One region of the Corynebacterium nuruki S6-4 genome, then DNA from elsewhere that is predicted to be linked to it. Evidence: predicted binding sites of a transcription regulator. Region 1 holds the regulator's gene; the other holds the start of a gene.
The links. The regulator LexA, encoded in region 1, represses DNA repair genes until DNA is damaged. The targets are predictions, from matches to a motif close to CGAACANNTGTTCG.
Positions count from the first base shown of each region.

Region 2: FSW06_RS04090 (SAV_6107 family HEPN domain-containing protein) is a predicted target of LexA. The motif match lies at 2,130-2,143, and genes of this name have one in related genera.

Region 1 covers NZ_CP042429.1:456,455-459,859, reverse strand. The annotation lists gene hrpA (ATP-dependent RNA helicase HrpA) at 1-48, shown strand, start outside; gene nrdR (transcriptional regulator NrdR) at 81-599, opposite strand; gene FSW06_RS02045 (LysM peptidoglycan-binding domain-containing protein) at 685-1,287, opposite strand; gene lexA (transcriptional repressor LexA) at 1,583-2,359, shown strand; gene ptsP (phosphoenolpyruvate--protein phosphotransferase) at 2,735-3,405, opposite strand, start outside.
Region 2 covers NZ_CP042429.1:900,743-904,147, forward strand. The annotation lists gene FSW06_RS04080 (MFS transporter) at 1-643, shown strand, start outside; gene FSW06_RS04085 (DUF3040 domain-containing protein) at 1,056-1,448, opposite strand; gene FSW06_RS04090 (SAV_6107 family HEPN domain-containing protein) at 1,588-2,052, opposite strand; gene FSW06_RS04095 (GNAT family N-acetyltransferase) at 2,195-2,800, shown strand; gene FSW06_RS04100 (methylenetetrahydrofolate reductase) at 2,851-3,405, opposite strand, start outside.

The DNA.
Region 1 (3,405 bases):
ACGGCGAGCGTGCAGCGGGTGCACAAGGCACTGGCGAAGATCCACTGACGCGGGGCGGCGGGTGCGTCGACTCCCCGGTCTCAGCTGACGGGCCGGTCGCCCGCCGTCCCGCCCGCCGCGGCGGTCCCGTCCCCCGGCTGTCCGGGCCCACCGGTCCGGAGGGCGCGCAGTGACCGGATCTCCTCCTCGAAATCGTCGGCGGAACGGAAGGACTTGTAGACCGAGGCGAAGCGCAGATAGGCGACCTCGTTGAGCCGACGCAGCGGGTCGAGGATCGCGAGCCCGATCTCGTTGGCGGCGACCTGCGAGCCGTGGGTCGCGCGGACCGACTGCTCCACCTCATGGGCGAGCACCTTCAGCTCGTCCCCGGAGACCCCGAGCCCCTGACATGCCCGGCCGACACCCCGGATGAGCTTGTCCCGGTTGAACTCCTCGGTGACCCCGTTGCGCTTGGTCACCAGCAGCACCGACCGCTCCATGGTCGTGAACCGGGTGCCGCACCGGGTGCACTCACGCCGGCGGCGGATCGCCGACCCTGAGTCCACGGTGCGGGAATCGACCACCCGCGACTGCTCGGAACGGCAGGAGGGGCACAGCATGGGCGACGTCCTTGAAAATCGGGTGGCGGTCAGAAACGCCACCATCCTAGCCGTCCGTGCCCGCAGGGCCGCACTTCCGTGCCGGTCACCACTGCGGGACGGACAGTAACGTGCCCGGACGCGGGTCCCGGTCCCCCAGATCATTGAGGTCGGAGAGAGCGGCCATCGCCTCCCCGACCGCGATGTCCGGCGCCTGTGAGCGGGCGATGTCGTAGAGGCTCTGCCCCTCCGCGACCCGGACATAGTGCGGTGTGCCGGGCCCGCCGGGGGCTGTCCCGTCGTCCACCGTCGCCGCGGCGACCGCCGGTTCCGGCCCCTGTCCGGCATCCCCGTCCAGGGACCCGGTGAGGACCGGCACCCCGCACGCGAGCAGGAGCGCGGTGGCGAAGGACAGCAGCACGCCGCCGGGCGACTGTGCGACGGACCAGATCCGCCGGCGCAGTGCGACGGCCCGTCCCCCGACGTCGAACGGGCGTTCCTGCCGGGTGGTCCGCATCCGGAGCCGGGCCCGCGCCGCGGGGGTCGGACGGACCGCCTCACCGCATCCCGCGGTGTTCGAACTCCCCGTACCGGTGTCCGCATCCCGGTACCGCCGCACCCGGCCGGTGCCGTGGATCCGGGCCGACGGGGTCACGGGGCGGTCACGGTAGTCGGTCAACCGGACCGGATAGACAACTGGTGCAGCCATGGTGGCAATCTCCTTCTGCTCGGTGCGTCCGCACTGACGGTGCAGCGCCGATGCCGGTCATCAGACCACCGGCACCGGACACCGGACCGTCAGCGGCCATCGAACATGGAACCTCTGTTCGAAATGACGCCGTCGAACGCGAAGGTAGCACACCCGTTCGAGACTGTCCACAGCCCGCGGGAATATTTCGAACATCTTGGTGGGAAAACCGCTCGCCGTCCTGTAGGGTCAGAGGGGACTACCCGGCGCCGGCGGCGACGGGCCACAGATTGACCCAGTCCAGGAGTGAGGGATCATGGCAGACACACAGCAGCCGACGGGGACACCCACGGGCGGACGCAAGCGGGGCAGGCCGAAGGGGTCACTGTCCGCCAAGGGGACCCACGACGATCCGCAGGGGCGGGAGAAGCTCTCCGACCGGCAGCGACGGATCCTCGAGGTCATCAAGGACGCGATCCGGTTCAGCGGCTACCCGCCCAGCATCCGCGAGATCTGCGACGCGGTCGGCCTGAACTCGACCTCCTCGGTCTCCTACCACCTCAAGGAACTTGAGCGGAAGGGCTACCTCCGTCGTGAGGACAACAAGCCCCGTGCCGTGGACATCCGGTCCTTCGACGGCAGTCCGGAGGACATCTCGTCCGCTCCCCGACCGGGCCGTAAACCGATGTCCGCCGCGGCCGTCGACGACTCAATGCCGACCCCGGCCTACGTCCCCGTCGTCGGCCAGATCGCCGCCGGCGCCCCGATCCTCGCCGAGGAGCATGTCGAGGCCCACTTCCCCCTGCCGCAGGAGCTCGTCGGCGGTGGCGAGCTCTTCCTCCTCCAGGTCGTCGGCAACTCCATGCAGGATGCCGGCATCTACAACGGTGACTGGGTGGTGGTCCGGTCCCAGAACACCGCCGAGCTCGGCGAGTTCGTGGCCGCCATGATCGACGGCGAAGCCACGGTCAAGGAGTTCCAGCGGGACGCCGGCCACGCCTGGCTCATCCCCCACAATGCACTGTACGAGCCGATCCGCGGCGACGACGCCGAGATCCTCGGCCGGGTCGTCGCCGTGCTCCGCAAGATCTAGGTGGCCGTCCCGGGGATGTCGTGGCACCCGGTCGCGACCACCGGGATGACGCGGGAAAGGACCCCCGGGCCCGACCCTGAGCCCGACCCTGATCCCGGCTTCGAACCCGATGTCCGCGGAACGAACCGACAGGTTCATGTCCGCGGAACGAACCGACGGGTCGAGTTTCCTGCCCCAGGACAGCACCTGGGCTCGCGAACCCGACCGGGCCAGGATGCGACCGACCCCTGGGTTCTCAAAACCGACACCGGCGACGTCCGCAACCGCCCCTGGACGTGCGGGTCGAGCGCAGGAGCGCAGGGTCGCAGGATCACAAGGCCACGGAAGTACCGGGCCCAGCAGTACCGGGGGCCACAGGGACCCAGCGGGCGGAAGCTAGAGACCGATGACCGCGGCGGCCGCGATCCGGGCCTCCTCCGCGCCGTCGGCGTCGAGTGCGGCGGCGGCCATGTCGCGGCATGTGACGAAATCGACCTCACCGAGCTGGGTACCGACCGCTGCGAGTGCGGGCGTCGCCGCCGACAGGGACGTCACCCCGAGACCGGTGAGTACACAGGCCAGCAGCGGGTCCGCGGCAGCCTCGCCGCACACGCCCACCGCGGTCTTCGCCGCGGAACCCGCCCGGCAGGTGGTGTGCACCAGCCGCAGCACAGCCGGCTGCCACGGATCCGTGAGATAGGCCAGCGACGCCGACAGCCGGTCCGCCGCCATCGTGTACTGGGTCAGGTCATTGGTCCCGATCGAGACGAAATCCAGGTGGCGCATCATCTTCTCCGCCAGCAGCGCCGCCGCCGGCACCTCGATCATCGCGCCGGCGGTGAGCCCCCGGGCATGGCACAGCTCGGCGAACCACGCCGCCTCATGCACCGTCGCCACCATCGGTGCCATCACCCACGCCTGCGCGTCCGGGCCACGGCGCTCCGTCTGCGACAGGGCCAGAGCGATACCGTCCAACTGACGTTCCAGCAGCTCCTGATTCCCCCGGGCGATCCGCAGTCCACGGACACCGAGGGCCGGGTTCTCCTCGTCCTCGGCGTTGACGAACG
Region 2 (3,405 bases), 440 kb from region 1:
CTACATGCCGGTCTACCTCGAGGAACAGATCGGAATGCACTCGGCCTCCGCGGCCGCGGTGACCGCCCCGATCCTCGTCGTGATGTCGCTCCTGCTGCCGCTGGTCGGTGGCTGGAGCGACCGGGTGGGACGCAAGCCCGTCTACATCGCCGCGGTCGTCTCGACCCTGGTCCTGCTGGTCCCGGCGTTCCTCATCATGAACACCGGCTCGCTCCCGGCGGTCATCATCGCCCTCGCGATGGTCGCCGTGCCGACCGGGCTCTACGTGGCACTGTCGGCCTCCGCACTGCCGGCCCTGTTCCCGACCGCGTCGCGGTACAGCGGGATGGGTCTGTCCTACAATTTCGCGGTCTCGATCTTCGGTGGCACCACGCCGCTGGTCACCCAGTTCCTGCTGCAGCAGACCAACCTGAACATCGTTCCGGCGCTGTACATCATGGTGTTCGCGGTCATCGCCGGCGTCGCGCTGCTGTTCATGACGGAATCCTCCCGTCGTCCGCTGCCGGGATCCTTCCCGACGGTCGAGTCCGACGAGGAGGCCGAAGCACTGATCCGGCGCCATGAGGAAGACCCCTTCTTCGACACGGTCGGTATGCCGTTCACCGAGGAGGAGAAGAAGGAGGCCCTCGCCACCGCACGGTGACGGGGAATCCTGCCGCACCGACGGCGACCCTCCCCTGCCAAGGTGGGCCCCGGTCGCTCCGGGTCAGTCATCCGGAACCGTTGTTCCGGGTCTGACCGGACAGCCCGGGCCCACCTTTTTCCGGTTCCGCCGGAGCCCCGCCGGACTCGGCCTCCGGACTCGGCCTCCGGGTGTGCGTCGGCAGGGTGGATTTTCCCTGCCGGGCCACCCTGCCGACGCACACCCGGCACCGGTTGACCCGGTTCCGCCGTTTCCGGGGGACTGGAACATCCGAATCGGGTCAGCTCGGTACACCGACGTCGTGGCGACGGATGACACCGGCACCGACGCACCCCCGCGCCGCCCGCCCCGGTACGCAAAAAGGGTCACAGGGCGGCTGCCCTGTGACCCCACCGCGGTCAACGACCGTCGCTCACTCGAAGCGGCGGCGGAAGCTGTCCTCCATCCGGGAGGCGAGGCCGCCTGACGCGTCCTTTCCCCGACCGGCCGTGGCGTTCCCGGTCCCGTTCCTCTTCCGGCGCGACGCTGAACCGCCCGACCGGAAGGCCAGCATGCCGCCGGCGAACATGACGAGGAAGCCGACGACCCCCAGCAGGACGAACCAGAGGCTCGTCTGCGAGAGCACCATTCCGGCGATCAGGATGCACAGACCCAGCAGCAGGACACCGATGGACCTGATGTTGAAGGACACGCCCTCGTTACCGACCTTGGCGGTACGGTCCGCCAGGCCCGGATCGTCCGCGATCAGCGCCTGCTCGATCTCCTCCAGCATGCGACGTTCCTGCTCTGACAGGGCCACGATCATCCTCCCCGTGGGGTCTCGGTTGGGTGGGTAACTTGCTCACCCTGTACAACGTCCGACGTCTCGTTTTCGTTCCCGGACCTGTCACGGGAGCTGCGGATGTCGTCTCCCGTTCATCCTACCCCAGCAACCGGAGAACCCCTCATGCCGCGTCTTCGCCGAGATAACCGGTACGGATCCTCACGGCATCGACAAAATCACAGGCCCGTGCGTAGATCCGGTCCGCCGCCTCCGGCGCAAGTCCGTGCTCGAGTCCCATCTCGACCCGGGCGACGTACCGTGCCTGTTCATCGAACTCGGCGGCCCACTCCGACATATCCGGGGACAACGTCCGCAACCGCACCCAGGCACTGCCGGACGGGAGCCGGCGGCGCTTCTTGCGCGCGGTCTGGATGACCGCCCCGGCCGCCCGCAACGCCGCACGGTACGCCCAGGTGATCCGGTCCTCGGGACGGTCCTCACTCCGGCTGCGCTCGAGCAGTCGCTCCGCCTCCTCGACGAATGCCGCCGGCGACGCCGATCCCTCCCGCGACCGGAGCCGTGCGACATTGCCCGCCGCGGCGTACCGCGCCGCCCCGTTCCGGCCTGCTGCCCTGTCCTGTGCCATGTCACCTGCTCCTTCCGGTTCTGACCCGGACACTACGACCGCCACCGGACACCGGCCGCACCTCCGACCGGTTTAATAGAACATGCGTTCTGTCGTGTGGAATACCGCCCCACCAGAGGTCGACCTTTGGCACGATGGAACTGTGCAGAACACCATCAGCGTCACAGCCGTCACCCCGCGGGACTTCCTCTTCCGGATCGACGACCTCGTCGACCTCCACCTCACCGCGATGGGCTATGACCGGGCGGCGTTCCATCAACGTCGCCTGCTGTGGAGTTCCAATGCCAGGAACCGCGGCTTCACCGGCGTCGTCGCCCTGGAACACCCCGACGGCACCACCCCGGACCCGGCGGACCCGTCCCAGCGGGTGGTCGGCGTCGCCTACGGCTTCCCCGGTTTCCGGACCTCCTGGTGGTACCGCGAGGTCCACCGCGGCCTCCGCGGCAGCGGGTTGGACGCCGGACAGGCCGGCGCCGTCCTCGCCGACTACGACGAGGTCTCCGAGGTCCATGTCCTCCCCGAGTTCCAGGGCCACCGCATCGGGCACCGCATGCTCGCGCAACTGCTTCCCCGGCTGACCTCGGCCACGGCCATGCTGTCGACTCCGGAGGTCCCCGACGAAGGTAACGCGGCCTGGGGACTCTACCGGGCACTGGGATTCCGCGACGTACTGCGGAACTTCCGCTTCACCTCGGACGACCGCCCCTTCGGCATCCTCGCCCGCCCCCGAGGGGACGTCCCGGACTGAGCCGGGACCGCTACCGGGCCCTGCCGGGCCCTATCGGGCACTGCCGGGCTCTACCGGACCATGTCCTGGCCGAGCTCCGGCCCCCACGCCGGTGCCATACCGAGGTTGTGGAGCACCTCCTGGGTGGCCCGGACGTTGTTCATCGTCACGAAGTGGATACCCGGCACCCCCTCCGCGATGAGCCGCTCGGCCATCGCTGAGGTGACCTCGATCCCCGCCCGGCGGACCGCCGCAGCGTTCTTCTCGCCGTCACCCGCGGCGGCGGTGAGCAGCGGCTCCACGACCGAGGACGGCAGCGTCCCCCCGGAGAGCTCCTGCTGACGTTCCAGAGAGCGCAGCGAGGTGATCGGCATGAGTTCGGCGATGATCGGCTTCGCACCGTGCACCGGATCGGCGGCGGCCAGCCGGTCACGCAGCCGCAGGTAGGAATCCACGTCGAAGAAGATCTGGGTGATCGAGTACGCCGCCCCGGCGCGCAGCTTGTCGATCGTGTAGCGGGTGTCGTCCTCGAGGGAGGCGGCGTGCGGGTGGCCCTCGGGGAAGGACGCGATACCGATCTCGAACTGCTCGCACTCCGGCATCGAGCGGACCAGTTCGATCAGCTC